DNA from 2 places in the Leptolyngbya sp. FACHB-671 genome. Region 2 is predicted to be linked to the other one. Evidence: riboswitches for the same ligand, from Rfam matches in the RefSeq annotation. Region 2 holds a riboswitch; the other holds the start of a gene.
What was found. Region 2 has a riboswitch for cyclic di-AMP ahead of H6F93_RS30895 (photosystem II electron transport protein, Sll1252 family). Riboswitches for the same ligand answer to the same signal wherever they lie in the genome.
Positions count from the first base shown of each region.

Region 1: linked by a shared signal. The riboswitch ahead of ntrB (nitrate ABC transporter permease) and the one ahead of H6F93_RS30895 (photosystem II electron transport protein, Sll1252 family) in region 2 are both predicted to bind cyclic di-AMP.

Region 1 covers NZ_JACJOV010000133.1:79,097-87,638, forward strand. The annotation lists gene H6F93_RS20215 (ATP-binding protein) at 54-1,916, shown strand; gene plsY (glycerol-3-phosphate 1-O-acyltransferase PlsY) at 1,934-2,614, opposite strand; cyclic di-AMP (ydaO/yuaA leader) riboswitch at 2,786-2,979, shown strand; gene ntrB (nitrate ABC transporter permease) at 3,046-3,963, shown strand; gene H6F93_RS20230 (ABC transporter substrate-binding protein) at 4,022-5,500, shown strand; gene H6F93_RS20235 (ABC transporter ATP-binding protein) at 5,564-6,403, shown strand; gene H6F93_RS20240 (universal stress protein) at 7,045-7,755, shown strand; gene H6F93_RS20245 (YnfA family protein) at 7,829-8,152, opposite strand.
Region 2 covers NZ_JACJOV010000164.1:19,226-27,767, forward strand. The annotation lists gene H6F93_RS30870 (iron-containing alcohol dehydrogenase family protein) at 1-1,183, opposite strand, end outside; gene H6F93_RS30875 (Ycf51 family protein) at 1,363-1,917, opposite strand; gene sufU (Fe-S cluster assembly sulfur transfer protein SufU) at 2,006-2,476, opposite strand; gene H6F93_RS30885 (YkgJ family cysteine cluster protein) at 2,542-3,174, opposite strand; gene H6F93_RS30890 (universal stress protein) at 3,409-4,047, opposite strand; cyclic di-AMP (ydaO/yuaA leader) riboswitch at 4,260-4,401, opposite strand; cyclic di-AMP (ydaO/yuaA leader) riboswitch at 4,717-4,871, shown strand; gene H6F93_RS34885 (hypothetical protein) at 5,053-5,178, opposite strand; gene H6F93_RS30895 (photosystem II electron transport protein, Sll1252 family) at 5,240-6,019, shown strand; gene prmA (50S ribosomal protein L11 methyltransferase) at 6,074-6,961, opposite strand; gene H6F93_RS30905 (hypothetical protein) at 7,688-7,936, shown strand; gene H6F93_RS30910 (TRADD-N-associated membrane domain-containing protein) at 8,386-8,542, shown strand, end outside.

The DNA.
Region 1 (8,542 bases), on a different contig from region 2:
CAGTAGTCTGAAAGGTAATTTGAAAAGCAACTTTAAAGCCGTATTTTAGAAAAGTGAACGTAAGCAGTGAGTGGCTGAGCCAACAAACGAGGGCCCTAGGTGAGCGAGTAAGTACCCTATTACAACACGCTCACTCCAATTCATTACAACATCCAGAACTGTTGTCCGAAGCATTGGAAGAACTGGGTACTTCCCTGGAAGAACTCCGAATGTCTCAGGAGGTACTGAACCAGCAGAATCAGGAATTGTTAGAAGCTCATGCAGCATTAGAAGTAGAACGACAGCGCTACCAGGAGCTATTCGAATGTGCTCCTGATGGTTATTTAATCACTGACCCCGAAGGCAATATTCAGCAAGCTAATCATGCTGCTAGTTTGTTGCTCAAGGTGCCGCAGAAGTATTTGCTCGGGAAACCTCTAACCGTGTTTATGCCTCAGCCTGAGCATCAAGCTTTTTGGAACGAACTGAACCGATTGCAGCAGGTTGAACGACTTCCAGAGTGGCTCACTCGATTGCAGCCTCGCGGTGCCCCTTCTTTTGATGCAGCGCTAACGGTTACTACAGTGTTTGACTCCAAAGGTAATTCTGTGGGGTTGCGCTGGCTACTGCGAGACATCAGCGAACGCAAGCAACTCGAAGCAGCGCGGTTGCAGAATGCACTGGCTGAAATGACCAATCAGGCACTAGAAGCAGAAATTGCTCGGCGGAGACAATTGGAGCAGGAACTGCGACAACAAGCAGAATCTCTGAATCAGGCAAGTACTCTCAAGGATGAATTTTTGGCGATCGTCTCTCACGAACTGCGATCGCCCCTCAACGCTATGTTGGGCTGGACGCAGATGCTTCGCAACAAGCAGTTAAATGAGTCAATGGTTGCTCGTGGATTAGAGACAATTGAGCGAAATGCTAGAGCGCAAGTAAAACTAGTCGAAGACTTGCTGGACATCTCTCGGATCATTCGGGGCAAGCTTTTCCTTAATATTCGGACTATCAATCTGGTGTCAGTGATTCAAGCAGCGATCAAGTCTGCACAGCCTGCTTTCACGGCTAAAAATATTCAAATTCGGACGGTATTAGATGAATCAGCCACTTTCGTATTGGGAGATGGCGATCGCCTCCAGCAGATCGTTTGGAATTTGCTTGCTAACAGCACCAAGTTCACGCCTCAACACGGACTAATTGAAGTTCGACTAGAGCGCATTGCCACTAACGCTGTGATTACCGTAAGAGACACCGGGGAAGGCATTCGTTCAAATTTTCTGCCTTACGTTTTTGATCGCTTTCGTCAGGCAGAACAGGCCACCACTCGGTGTCACGGCGGATTAGGTTTAGGACTGGCGATCGTGCGTCAATTGGTAGAAATACACGGAGGAACGGTTGAAGCAGACAGCCCAGGCGAAGGGCAAGGAGCCACTTTCACAGTCACTTTGCCTTTGCTGGTAAACAAAGAGGAAGTCAGAGGATGGGAAGAGATTTACCCTTCCAACCTCTCACCCTTTCATCCCCTCCTGGGTTTGCAAGTTTTAGTAGTTGATGATGAAGCAGACAACCGTGAATGGATAGCTGTTGTGCTGAAGGATGCTGGCGCAAACGTCAAGACAGTCACCTCAGCCAATGAAGCTTTGCAAGTGATTCAACAGTCGCAGCCCGATATTTTAATCAGCGACGTGAGAATGCCAGAACAGGATGGCTATGCGCTAATTCGTCAGGTACGGGAAATCGAATCAGAGCGCCCAAACTTGATCCCAACTACCGCAAAGCACGCTCACCTTCCGGCGATCGCCTTAACTGCTTATGACAGAGAAGATGATGATCGCAGGCAATTGCTAGATGCAGGCTTCCAGCTTCATCTACCTAAGCCAGTTGAGCCCACTGCACTGGTGGCAGCAGTAGTCAGTCAGATTAAGTGCGTTTGAGCCCGGGATGCTTTGCTTTACTGAACCACCACGTCTTCTGACTCTTGCAGCTTCTTCCCGATGCGAGGTTCTGTGCCTGCCATCAATCGCTGAATGTTGCTGCGGTGCCGCCAAATGACGTAAAGCCCACCTGCGATCGCCAACAGCTGATAGGGCAAAGGCTGATTCAGTGTCACGATGAGAACACAGCCTGCGATCGCCGCCACAATCGATCCCAAGGACACAATTCTAAACAGCGCCAACACGATCCCAAAGGCTGCCAGTGCACCCAACCCGACCATCCACGACATTGCCAGCAAAACACCTAGCCCTGCTGCAACTGATTTGCCGCCGCTAAAGCCAATCCAGATTGATTTGCTGTGTCCAAAGATGGCAAGCAATCCAGCGATTGTCACCGCCCAGGGCACCCAGATTTCTAGATCAATCGATGCAGGAGTCGTAGCAACCACCGCTGGCAATGTATAGAGCCAACGCGTGAAGGCGATCGCCCCCACTCCCTTCAACACATCAATCAGCAGCACTGCCAGCGCTGGCAGTTTACCTAGCGTTCGCAAAACATTTGTCGCGCCCGTCGAGCCAGACCCATGCTGCCGAATGTCAATTCCTTTCAATCGCCCAATCCAGTAGCCCGTGGGAATAGCGCCCAGCAAGTAAGCCACGACCACTACGATACCGCCCCACATTGCCCACGTCGCCATTAGGACAAGCCTCACTCAAAGCAAAATCAAAAAGTATTGCACCATCAGTTTACCGTGATGCCACAGGCTTTTGTTTCGGTCTGTCAAAAGATACATTGACGCACCTAAAGAGCAGTGCTAACTTATTTGGAAATCGAATAAGTAAGTCAGCCTAATCTGGACTGGCGTTTGTCTGCGATTCAGCCTCAAACGCAAATTCAGAGCGGAGGAACCAAATTTTGGGGCTTATCGTTAGCACGGTTATGAAGCTTGTTGGTTAGGGAGATTGCTCGTTCATCCCTCATCCTTCATTCTTCATCCCTAACGAGGGACACCTCTCAGTCCTAGCCCGTCAGCTAACTCCGTCGGCATTGAGAGGAGACTGAAGAATCAGCATTTTACTACTGCTCGATACTTCAGTGTCCTCGTATACACGCAAGGACGCTTTTTTTGTGCTCTCTACCGAGCGGCACAGCGTTCCTTGGTCTGCGATCGCCTCGCACTCTCAGGAGAGTTCAATGCTGCTGCAATTCAACGTTCAGATTATTCTTGTCGCTGCTCAGGCAACATGGCGGCGATCGCTGCGTCCAGCCCTGGTTCGAGACTCGGTATTGCTCCCGCTGCTAGGGTTTGCAGGATTGATTCTACTGTGGTGGATCGTTGCTACCTTGAGAAGTGAAATGATGCCGACTCCCTGGCAGGCTCTAGTCGCAAACCTCGACTACATTCTGCATCCGTTCTACAGACGCGGTCCAGGGAATTTAGGAATTGGCTGGTTGTTAGCGGCAAGTTTGCGTCGAGTCTTGATTGGGTTTGTGTTGGGTGCTCTGGTTGCCATTCCCGTCGGCTTCTTAATTGGAATGTCAAAGCAGGCCATGCTAGCGCTGAATCCCGTTATTCAAATTCTCAAGCCCGTTTCTCCTCTGGCATGGCTACCGATCGCCCTTGCTATCTTTAACCTGGCAAACCCTTCTGCCATCTTCGTAATCTTTATTACCTCCCTTTGGCCAACCATCATCAACACAGCCTTAGGGGTATCAAGCGTTTCTAAAGACTATATTGACGTAGCGCGAGTACTAGAAATGCCCCGCTGGAGACAGGTACTCAAAATCATTCTGCCTGCAAGCTTGCCCTACATTTTCACAGGACTGCGGATCAGTTTAGGAATCGCTTGGCTGGTCATCGTTGCAGTTGAGATGCTAACAGGCGGTGTCGGAATTGGCTTCTTTGTATGGGACTCCTGGAATCGACTCAACTTGAGCTCTGTCTTCCTGGCAGTGATTGTAATCGGAGTCACAGGGCTGGTCTTGGACTACATCGTTGGCAAAATTCAGGAGTGGGTGACACACCGCCCTGCCTCCCAGACCTGATCTAACTTCATTAATCGCTACACCTTGCATCACCTCATTCCCAGCAAGAGGGCTAAGCATGACTGACATTTTTGACACTTCCTGGAGTCGGAGAAGATTCATTAAACGATTTGGCGCAACCGCAAGTGGATTGGCGTTAGCTTCTTGCGTCAAAGGAAGCACGGGTTCAAATATCCTCACCCCTACTGCTCAGGCAGTTGACCAGGTTGTCGATCCCAGCACATTAGAAAAGCCAAATTTGACCGTTGGTTACGTTCCCGTGAACGATTGTGCACCGTTTGCGATCGCCCACGAAAAAGGCTTCTTTCACAAATACGGTCTAAACGTCAAGATCAACCGAGAAGCAAGCTGGGGCACCTCTCGCGACGGTGTCATCTTTGGTCGTTTGGATGCTGCACCCGTGGTTTCTGGTGCAGTAACCAATGCTCGCAGCGGAGCCGAAGGCGCACGTCACGCACCCTTATGTGCGGCGATGACGATTCACCGTCACGGCAACTCCATGACCATGAACAAAGCCATGTGGGAAAGCGGTGTGCGCCCCTGGCAGGAATACAACGGTGACTTGGAAGCCTTTGGTCAAGACTTTCGCCGTCACTTTAGCGGTCTGCCTCCAGAACGACGAGTCTGGGCAGTCGTGCTCAGTTCTTCCATTTATGAATACTTCATCCGCTATCTGTCAGCAGCGGCAGGAGTCAATCCATTAGATGAATTTCGGATCATCATCACGCCACCACCCCAAATGGTTTCTAACATTCGCATTGGCGCAATGGAAGGCTACATGGTGGCAGAACCCTGGAATACCCGCGCCATTAGTGGAAATGAAGGCGTTGGTTTTACCTTTGCTCAAGGTCGAGAGATTTGGCGGGGACACCCAGACCGCGTATTAGGTGTAATGGAACCTTTCATTGAGGAAAATCCTAAAACCTATCGATCGCTGGTCAAGGCAATGATCGAAGCCTGTCAGTATTGCAGCAATCCCAACAACCGCCAAGAGGTTGCTCAAATCATCACGGGTGTATCTTACACTGCTGCAAAACCCAAAACTTGCCAGGCACCCACCGCCATTACCGAGGAGAACATCGGCTCCCTGCCTGATTGCACCACAAAATTCACTGGACCTGCCATCTTGGGTAACTACAACTACGGTGGGTTTGACGAAAAAGAGCGGATAGTCAACGATCCTGACGAGACAACTATTTTCTTCGATATGCCTTCGACCGTTTCTACGGTACCCAATGATCACTCTACGTTTCTCTGGCAGTCGCAAAGCATTTGGCTCATGACCCAAGCCGCCCGGTGGGGGCAACTTCCAGAATTTCCTAGAAATGGGGAAGAACTGGCTAGACAAGCCTGGAGAACTGACTTGTATCGTGAGATTGCCGCAGAAATGGGCATTGAGTGTCCGGCTGATGATTACAAAGTTGAACCGCCAGAGGCATTCATTGACAACGTCGGGTTTGACCCCAGTGATCCGGTTGGCTATCTGAATAGCTTTGACATTCGAGCCGATCGCCCCACTCGTATTTTCATGTCTTGAGAATTGCGGCTCTAAACCATTCCTGATCTAGATTTCTCGCTCTACTGCAACTAGGAGTCCCACATGATTAAACCCACTGCGAACTTTGCCAACACATCTCAAACTGCAAACTCACCCAAAGAGTTTTTGGTAATCGAAAATGTGACAAAGGCTTATCCAACGCCGAATGGTGGCGAAACGGTGGTTCTCGACGACATCAACCTGAATATTGGGGAGAACGAATACATCTCCATCATCGGTCACTCCGGCTGCGGCAAATCGACTCTGCTCAAGATTGTTGGTGGACTAGAGAAGGCGACATCAGGCTCCATTTGGCTAGGCGGACGCGAAGTTCGTAAGCCCGGAGCAGAGCGGATGATGGTGTTTCAACACTATTCTCTACTGCCCTGGTTAACGGTGCGTGAAAATATCCGATTAGCCGTTGATGAAGTGCTAGACCACTTGTCTCCCGCAGACAAAAAGCAAGTGGTAAATGAACACATTGCAATGGTGAACCTGAATGCGGCAGCTGAGAAGTACCCTGATGAGCTATCCGGCGGCATGAAACAGCGGGTCGGTATTGCCAGAGCATTGGCCATTCGTCCCAAAATGCTGCTGATGGATGAACCCTTTGGAGCGCTAGATGCTTTGACACGCGGCAGGTTGCAGCGGCAGGTGTTAGACATTTGGGAGAATCAGCGACAGGCAGTCATGATGGTGACTCACGATGTGGATGAGGCGCTGTATATGAGCGATCGCATCATCATGATGACCAACGGCCCGCACGCCAAAATAGGTGAAATTCTAGACGTTCCCTTTGAGCATCCCCGCGTCCTGAAAGAACTGCGATCGCAGTCCACCTACTACGACTTGCGAAACCATGCGCTGAATTTCCTCGATCAGCACTTCAGCCAAGATGACTAACCTGTTGGGGTTGGCGATCGATTATTAACTACTTCCTTCTCAGTTAAAGTAGGTACCAAAAGATTCAGGGATGCAGCCCCACTTAGCAGGGCTGCATCCCTGAATCTTTTAGTGGAAGAGTAACTATATAGTTACGGTTAGTGATTATTGCACCCTAGCCACAATCTCTTTACTGAATGTGATGTAGGTTGGGTGAAACAACGTGTAAGCTAACACTCACCTAGATTCTGTTGGGTTACGCATTCGCTTCACCCAACCTACGATACATACATAGTTTTAGGAGTTTTGTCAGTCAACCAGGAGTGAGACACCACAGCGGTTTTCGTTCGCAGTTGGCTGGAACTCTTAACCGTTTGTAGGATAACCCGCAAAGTTATCTGCATCACACTCCTCTTGGTAACAAAAGTAGCCTAATGGTGGAGGACTAAACTAATTGCGATCAGGCATCCTAGTAGACAGGATCGAAAGAATAATGGCTGGGGATCATGACGAACTGTGTAGAAAACCATTTAGCTCGACTTAAATGCAGTACCAAAGCAGAATGGAATTCTCAATATAAATAGAGCCAAGATTCTCCAAATTCTCTAAACCGTCCTTCCGATTAAAACAAATCATTTCTTAACCTTTTTAGTCCAACTACTATGAAAAAAACAGAAGGCGTAAAGCTTGAAACTGTACTGACACGCCTGCAGAATACTCTGGGGCAAGAAGACTGGGTCAAACAAATCTTGTTGCTGCGAGGAGCAAAGTCAAATATTGCATCTCGCAAAACAATCAACTTGATTGTTGGCTACAACGGCTCTTTCAGTAGTCAAGCAGCCTTAGACCTAACGCTATGGATTGCCCACCAAATTCGCCTAGCCACGAAAAAGCAAGTCACTGTCCATGTGGTTTATGTAGTAGAAGACCTTCAGAGCCTTCAGCAGTCTAGCGATTTTGGCACTTTGAATAGCGGGCAGCATTCTGAGTTGAGCCAGTCTGTATCTCAGTTACCTCAGTTCACCTCTAATGTCGCGACTTTAATGCGATCGCCCCTAGAACTCAGCCCTTCACGCACCACCGTTTGCAGTACCTCCTGTCACCCTAGCCCCGACGCATCACTGAGTGCACTAGAAAAAGCCGACTGTATCCTCTGGCAAGCTCGATGCATGGCAGAAGAGTGGCGTGGCTCTCTTGATGCCCATCTGCGCTTTGGCACAGTAGCAGGCGAGCTACGTGAGGTTGTGGAGTCTCTACACGCCGATTTGCTGGTTTTGGGCTGCACTTCTGCTAATCATCGGCTGATTCGTCAACTCACTCGTCGCTTTCCTTGCTCGGTGGTAGGTATACCCACTCAGGCAGCAGTTGCTTAACAGGTAAGTTTACAACGATGCAATGGGCAGCTTTTTGTCTGCCCATTGCGTCAACCAGGTGAGCTTTTTCTGTTTAGCTCCTGGGAGCGTACATCATGATTAAAACGCCGATCAATACAACCCAGCCGCCCAAAAGGTCAAACTTGTCCGGTCTGATCTGATCCACTAGCCAGCCCCACAAAATAGACATCGCAATAAACACACCCCCATAAGCAGCATAAGCACGTCCAAAATGAGTCGGTTGCAGCGTCGGAACGGCACCGTACAGTCCGAGTATCACCACTCCAATTAGCGCTAACCAATAACTCTTTCCCTCCCGCAACGCCAACCAAACCAGATAGCCACCGCCAATTTCACAGACTCCAGCCAGGACAAAAAACAACATTGACTGAATCACGGGCACATCCTCTTCGACCTTTCCCCGACAAATCTTCCTATGTAGGTTGGGTTCCGCTCTGCTTCACCCAACCTACGATATACCCATAGTTTTGGGAGTTTCGCTATGCGGTATTATCGGAAGGAGTTGCTTAACAGAGAGTTGAGAGCAAAATGTCTCTACAAAACACTTTTTACTGCATTTCTCCCCCATCTGCCCGCATCCACTAGGGCAGGACAAGCAAAGATTTTTTCAGGTTGATTGCTTGAATCTCTTTTGAGCATTGCTGAAGCCAGATACAAGTTCGCAACTTATCCAGTTGCGCGAACTTGCATTTCTGACTAGCGATCGCCCCTATTAATCCTGCCCTCGCTTCTAAACGGTTCATTGACCTTTGCGGGAATAAGGATT
Region 2 (8,542 bases):
TGGACAGCGCTTGCCTGGTCGAAGTTCCATCTGGCTCTGAAATTCTGAATCCCTGACAGGGCGCTGTTGTAGATACCATTGCTGCCATCAGGTGAGCAGGCGTAACCTCAAAGGGCAACCGATGAATATCAGACCCGACTGAACAGGCAACTTCTGCGGCACGTTGCAGATTTGCCAGCGTCACCTCCGCTAAGCCTAAATCAGACAAGCTCTGAGGCAAACCAATTTCTGCATAAAACTTGAGCAACTGTTGGCGCGCCGTTGCGGCTAGCTGATTGCCTTGCACCATTTCCTCCAGGCGAAGCTGCACCAAAATGCCGTAAGCAACCTTCTCTCCGTGCAGCGTACCGTGACTTTCAAGCAAATGAGTTAAACCATTGTGAACGGCATGAGCCGCTACCGTGCGGCATTGAGCGCCACCCAATCCACCAATCACTCCAGCCAGCAGCACCGTTGCATCCACCACTTCTCGCCAAGCCGCGCTGCCCGGAGCTTGAAGTGCCACCGCCGATTTTTGAAATAGAATGTCGCGCAAAACACGCGCCTGCTGCACTGCCCCAATCACTAAAGTTTGGTCAGAGTGTCCGCTGCTCACCGATGCCTCGTACCATTTCGCCAGGGCATCCCCAATCCCAGCAATTAGGGTGCGGTTGGAAGCAGTCTGGAGTAGCCGATAGTCCAGCAGCAGCAGATCAGGGCAGCGAGCCAGACTGACATCATAAAGAAACGCACCCTGGTCAGAGTAGACGTTTGACAGCGCAGTCCAAGCAGCACAGGTCGCCGCAGAAGTAGGGATCGTTACAATTGGCAGATCGAGCTGATAGGCTAGCAGCTTGGCTGCATCCAGCGCCTTGCCGCCGCCCACCCCGATGATCAGATCTGCGTCATGGTCGGTTGCTGCTTGCCGCAATGCCGCTAAGCTTGCCTCACTGCAATCTGCTCCGTAAGAAGCTTGAGCTGCTGCTAGCCGCTGCTCTAGAACAGGTTGAAGAAAGGGCTGTACGGCGGCTAGGGTGCGATCGCCCCCCACTAAAAGCGGTCTTTTCCCCAAACGGGCGATCGCTTCTCCCGATTGGGCCAGTGCGTCCTGCCCTCGGATTACCGTAGCAGGAGCCAAATTTAGCGTAAACAGCGGAGCAGAACTCGCAACATCCGAACTTTGAGACAAGGATGAATGGGTCATAAGGCAAAGCAACCATCACCATCAGCGGCGAAAGGCAAAAATTTAGTAAGAATCACTTTATACCAATTTTCATAAAGCTGTATAGAACAGTGGGGATTAGGGGTTGGGGGTAGAGGAGTTTGCTGTTGTTCACTCCTAGTTCCCTCGCTCCCCTTACTCCCACTTGCATCAGGAAGTCCTTACATATTGGACATACTGGCTGGCTCCACTTCAGAAGGTACTTCGGGCGGGGGAAGCTGGGCGAAGTTTTCGGGGTAGAGTTTGATTTCCATTTGCTCATCGTCGCGGATAAAGAGCGATCGCCTAATTTGCCCTAAGTACAACGGTTGGGAAATTCCTGGTTGGGGATGTAGTACTGTCCGCGCCCGAATGGTTAGCTTGTCATCGCCTCGACTGAGACGACCGGGAGAAAACAGATTGCTGGCTGCTTGCTGCAAAGTGGCAGTTAGTTCTGTTTCTGTAATGGTTTGAGGCACCACGATCACCACCCGATCAGCGCCAGAGTCATAAATGGTGGAGTACCGCACCGCACCTGGAATCACCGTGCGGGTAAAGGGAAATAATCCCAGCCCAAACAGCCCTACTGTCAGCACCACCAGCAAACCTGTCGCACCAACCAGCCGAAACCGGATGCCCCATTTGAATAAAAAGCCAAGCAGGGCGATCGCTCCAAATACCAGGGTTGCGATCCCCGCCCATTGAGCAAATTGAAAAAAGTCAACGTTGGTTGGCATGTTTTCTGTAATTCTTGATGGCACTTCAACTTAATATCTTGAAGATTATGGAACAATGGTACCCAACCTTCAAAACAGAATTTTAATCTTACTCGTTGCTGATAAACCCAGCAGGCTGAACGTCCTTCGCTAGTTCCAAAGCTGCCTTGACCGTATGCCAAGACAGGTTGGCACACTTGATTCGCACTGGAAACTGAGCAACGCCCTGCATCACGTTAAGCTTTCGCAACTCCGAAGGAAATTCTGCCTCGCCCTTCATCATTGCCTGAAACTTTTGCACCATTTCCAGAGCTTCGGCAGTAGTTTTGCCCCGCAATGCATCAGCCATCAGATCAACCGATGCCATCGCGATCGCACAGCCTTCTCCCTCAAACTTTACGTCTTGAATCTGGTCTTCTGCGTCATTCAGTTGCAGGGTTAGCTCAATCGTGTCGCCACAGGAAGGGTTGTGTCCTTTCTGGTAGCGATCGACTGGATCAGTTTTGCCCCGGTTGCGAGGCTTTTTATAGCGCTCTAGAATGACCTGCTGATAAAGATCGCGCAGATTGTCCAATGACATAGCTATTCATCAAGAAACATACTCATTCTTCTTGATCCTAGCAGGGACGTGGAATTGACGCGGGACTAACTGCTTTGCTGAACCGAATCGGTGTCCGATCGCTCAACTTGTTCTTCCATCTGCAAACGCAGCCCAACCCACCTCAAAGCAACGTTGAGAGCCTGATTGAGCGGCATTCGCTCAGCACTCAAATGGGGAGCGAGGTGGGCAATTTGTTGGGACACAGCAAAACTAGGAGCAGGCAAACCATTGGCGATCGCCTTCTGAATGGTCGTCACAGCTTCTGGAACATCTGCTTTGTGGCGCATACAGGCAGCAAAACTGGGCTGTCCCTCTCGATCTGCCACCGTTGCATAGCCAAATAACCTGCAAATAGACGGTCGCCAAAGGTAAACCTGACAGCGTCCATTTCCGGGTACGTCCGAATCAGGCTCGTAAAAGAGGCAGGCATTCGTTTCATTCACCTCAGCCGACTTCTCCAGCCATTTCGCTGCTTCACCTTGCCGAAATAGCTCCACTGCCAGCGGCACCATCTCTAGAGGGGTAGCTTCTACATGAGGGTTTTCGCAGCAGCGACCACAACCCGTCGGACAGTGAAGCTGAGTAGCAATCTGAAATTCGCGGGTCTGCTGATCAATCTGTTTATACAGATCTATGACTTGTTTAGAGATCTCGTCTATCGCTGTTTTCTTTGCCATACTTCCTGCAACACAGCTGCAATACAGACTAGTTCTCGGAATCCTGATTTGTGGCTTCCTTGTGACTTCCTTCAAAGAAGCTACCTCGTCTTGCAGTTTCCTAAAATTTTCAAGAATGGGAGATTTGAATCTTTTAGAATTCTCAGAACGGGTAAGGTGTAGGGGCGATTCGTGAACTGCCCCTACAGAGATTTGTAGTTTATCCAAGTGGAAATTGCTGTAAAAAATGTGTAGCTACAAATCTAGATTGACGATCGCCGGAATTCCTAAAACTGCGCAGGGAAACCTTTTGGACCACTGCGAAATTAGAGGATGGCGAACAGAACGGCAACCCAAAACGAGGACATCGGCAGATTCGGCGATCGCCACCTGCTTTAACTCCTCAGCGCAATTTCCAATCCGCAAGTGAGTATTTAGCGACCCGCGCCATTCCTCAGCTAGGCACCGAGCCTGCCAAAGAATCCGGTCTGCTTGCTCAAATGGAGTTTCAGGACGGGTCAACGTTGCAGTGCTAGAACGCTCTGTTCTAGAAGCGTGCAGCAATTGTCTCCCACCATTTCCTTTAGAGTTCGATCGAGTTGTTTTGGTTAGGGTTGCAACCTCATCAACCACATAAACCACATGCACTGTTACTTGCTTTTGGGTCGCCAAACGAGTTTGGTGCGCCATCCAAAAAGTCAGATCTAGAGCCGTTTGGCTGCAAGGAGAACCCGTGTAGCCAACCATCAGATTAATCGACTCTTGGGCTAGCTCCTGCGACTGAAAATTAGCTGACGCAGACACTTCTGGCTCTGGTAACAGCAGCATTTGCTCGACCAGGTTGCGTTGACCTAGCGTACCTTGCAGACGAGCTAACATCGGTTTGATTTTCACAGCTTTGACCTCTCCACGAAGTGAACTAGAAATGAGAGGTGGGTCAGGAAAGAAGGACTGTACCCATCTGGATAGACTTGATCCAAACAGAAACACCCTGCTTGAGGAGACTCCAGCGACTCTAGCTGCATTAGCAAGTTTAGGGATACTCCCGGTTTTACAACCTTGTAAGCCTAAACAACCACTTCTACAGATAGCTTAGTCAAATCCTTGAGTTCTCCTTCCAAGGCCGACGGAGTTAGCTGACGGGCTAAGACTGGAAGGTGTCTCTCTCATATTGAGATTAGCCCCGATAAACAATTGGTTCCTCCGCTTCAAACCTACCAATAGGTTTGGATTAGGCTCCCACTCAACTACTAAAACAGAACTGAAATAGAACCAAACGTGAGTGAATCTACAGAATGCATTCACCACTCATTTAGAGTACGAGATTTTTGGGCAAATGCCCATCGCAACTCATACAACGTTTGATAAATTAACATGTTTCAGGTGAGCTTCTAACTATCTTGCGGTAGATGCCTTATGGCTGAGGCGTTTGAGCCAATTAGCGATCGCCAATCTATCTCGATCTGCAATTGTCTTTTAAGTTACATATTCGAGTTATTCAATACATATTCAACACATTGGGTTGACGAAGTATCTAACTAGAGGCTATCCTGTCATCAAACTGAATAGGTCAGCTTAATCCGGGTCTTGCGATTTTCTTTAACGCACTTCCTGGAACGGAGGAACCAAATTTGGGGCTTATCTCTGAGGTTAATTGAGAAGGACATCTCTCAGTCCTAGCCCGTCAGCTAACTTCGTCGGCATTGAGGGGAGATTGAAAGGTCAGCATTTTTTCACAATGCACCGATCTAATCATGATCCTGAACAGGCTTCAGCACCATTGCTGTGTCTGTTCAAACGTTTGAGCAGCGGGGTTTTTCCTGCGTCTGTCGGGCTGAGTCAGGTAGAGAACTGAGCAGTAGTCTATAAGCTGCTGCCTGACGAAGTCTGTTGCTCAAGTCAAGTTTGACCAGCGTGAGGGGCGATCGCTTTGCGGTGCGCCCCTTTTTCTTTGGAAGATGCAATTCTTAGAACAAATCGCTGTAGGGGCGAACGGCCGTTCGCCCTTACCTGTGTGTTATTCATCTGGAAAAACGCTGTAGCTGTAACAGTATTAAAATTAGAGCTTTAAGGCGATCGCTCAATTATGCTGCCTAGAGAAGAACTGCTTCAGGGAATCGAAAATCGAGACAGCGCTGCACGGGTCATTGACCAGGCTGATCAGGCTATTAAAACCTGGGAGGTGGTCTGTACCGATTTTCTTTCGCCGCCTGAGTTAGCTGAAGTGCAGCAAATGTTTGCACGGCTGACTGAGGTGCAACTGCTGGCTTGGGGAGGCTATCCGCAAGCCGAACGTCAGCGTGTGGCGATCGCTCGTCCTGAAATTCCTTTAGATCAGTCTCAGGTGGCGATCGCCGCGCTAGACATTGCCGGAAACTTTCTGTTTGACTCAGCGACTCATCGCGACTTTTTGGGGTCACTGCTAGGCACGGGACTGGTGCGCGACAAGGTGGGCGACATCATTGTTTTGGGAGAACGAGGCGGACAGGCGATCGTCGTTCCCGAACTGGTCGCATTTCTGGAAATGAGTCTGACTCAAGTACGCTCAGTTCCCGTCAAAACGCGGCAGATTGACCTGAGCGAACTGAAAATTCGGGAACCCAAAAAGAAAGAACTGACGACCGTAGAAGCTTCTTTGCGGCTAGATGCGGTTGCCTCTGCTGGGTTTGGCATGTCACGCAGCAAAATGGCAGAGATGATTAGTGGCGGAGATGTGCGGGTCAACTGGAAGGACGTTACCCAGCCCAGCCATCAGCTTAAATCGGGCGACCTGGTCGCGATTCGGGGCAAAGGGCGCTTGGAAATTGGTGAAGTCGCCGTAACCAAAAAGGAACGCTATCGGGTGCAGTTGACTCGTTTTGTCTAAATCTAAAAAGTGTGAATGCACTTCTCATCAGATGCATTCACACACTCCATAGCGTTAGGAACGCCGTACATTCAAACAGCACCAATCCTTCCTGCGCCAGAGCGTTGCAACAATCCAGCCGCTTTGCTCTAGCGTGTCAGCGACGGGTTTCACCTGGTCAAGCAAAATGCCACTGAAAATTCCCCAGGTGGTGGGTTTGACGATCGCTTCCATTTGCGGAATTAAATCAATAATCACTTCCGCCAAAATGTTGCAGAGAATTCCGTCTACTGGCCCCGATGTAAGCTCTGGCAGTCGCTCAATGCTGCCCTCAACCGCAATTAAGCGGTGTGGCTCAATTTGATTTAGTTCTCGGTTGCTTTCGGTAGACATCACCGCCAAGGGGTCATTGTCAACCGCATAAATTTGTTTTGCACCGAGCAACAGTGCGCCAATTGAGAGAATGCCAGAGCCGCAGCCAATATCTGCAATCACGGCATTACCTGGCTCACCCAAACGCATCTCTAAAGACTCAAGGCAAAGCTGCGTAGTAGCGTGTGCCCCAGTGCCAAAGGCAACCCCCGGATCGAGCCGCAAAATTTTGCGATCGCTAGCTTCAGGATTGGGCAACCAAGCAGGATTGATCAGCAAGCGATCGCCTACCTCTTGAGGCTGCCAATGATCCTTCCAACTGCTAGACCAATCTTCCTCCTCAATCAAATGCCACTGCATCGCAGGAATCGGCAACTCGGCACACAGCGCATCCTGCCGCAACAGCAGCGACAAAGCCGCCAAATCTAACAACTGCGCCTGCATTTGAGGCAAATAAGCCTTGGTCAGGCAGGAATGCCCCTTAATCTCGCTGGAGGTACCCCGACAGCCAAACACCTCCAGCCGCCAAAACACCAAATCTTCCAAAACCGGATCACAGAGAACTTGAATTTCCCACCAGCTACTTGCCAAGGTTGCTGCCTTAAACTGAGTTACTTACCCATTGTATTTCAGCCCTGTCCTTGCACTGCTCTTAAAGCTTTCTGAGTTTAAAAACTTGATTCAAAACTCAAAAACCTAATTTTGAAGTTGGAAACCTGATTTACAGCCATTTTCACTTGGATAAACCACAAATCCCTGTAAGGGCAGTTCGCGAACTGCCCCTACGCTATGGCTTACTCGTTGGAGAATGGCTGTAAAACTCAAAAACCTAATTCAAAACTCGTAAACCAGGTCTAAAACTCAAAAACTTGATTTAAAACTCGCAAACCTGTTTTTATTTACATTTTCTAGAAAAAATACTGGTGAGGAAGGCGATCGCCCACTTCACTCCCTCAAAAACTTTAAAACTTATCAATTTGACTAAATACCGTCCGCTCAGATATGCTCTCACGTTAAGGTTGTCTTTTTTACTTACGGCAACCCGGCTAAACCCAAGAATCTAGCGCCGCTCAAAGCTGTTGACGCAGCAATGAGCGACTAACCCCCAAACTGGTAACAGCAGTCTGGCGGCTAATGGTGAATTTTAACACTCCCTTAGCCACCCCGACTTGTCATGTCAAAAAAGCCGTTGCTGACCCTTCAGGTCGTGAAAGTGAAAGTATCACTTTTGGTTCTTTCACTTAGCGCAACGTGTGAATGAGTGCGGGGTGGCTAGGTTTTTGGGGTTTCCTCAAAAACCCTAAGGAGTTACAACTCATGTCTCAATGTTTTTTAGAATCTCCCAACGTACCTACCATTGATAGAGAAGTTTCTGCACTTCAGAATAGTGAACGCGATCGCCTGCGAGTTCTCATCATCGGCTCTCGCGATGGTGTAATTGAAACAATTCACGACTTATATCATCGCGGCTTCGCTGAAGTGAATGCCTGGAGTCCGCTTTTACCTGCACCCAGTTCTGGTGAGGTGATGAGTATCTTGACACGCGATCGGAGAAGGGGAGAGTAGGAGAAATAAGGAGGGGGGGCGATCGCACAAAGTTGATGAATACCGTTGCATCGTTGGATGAGTGCGATCGCCTCTATTGGTCAACAAGGTCGGTAAGTACTAAGGTTATTTAGCACAAATCACATCTGCCCCAATTTGATTTGAATATTGCAGTGTGGGTAAGGGCGCATTGCAATGCGCCTTTATAGAAAGTTGATATGTCGCGAAGTCTACTTAAACCAGTATGAGAATATATGGAACAACTCAGGCTATTCAACTTAATCAATGTCTTATACAGAATGATCTGGGTTAAGCACCTAATTCGAGATGTTATGCTGAATTATCTGCCTATCCACCTCCTTGAGATATCTTAGGCAGAAACTTTCTCTCTAATAATAGTTAGGTTTCTCAATTATCTGTAGAACAACGGTATAAATCAGCTCAACTAAGCATGGTAAAGGAGATAAAAGGTGGAGCAGTTCTTAACGAGCTTGATTCTGGCATCTATTGTTGGTCTTCCACGTTTTGTCTTAAACAATCTACTTGAGATTCTTTTCCTTTTTTTAGTTTGGAGACTTAGAAAAAAAGAAAATAGAGATAAGTTTATAGCTTTTATCAAGGACGTTA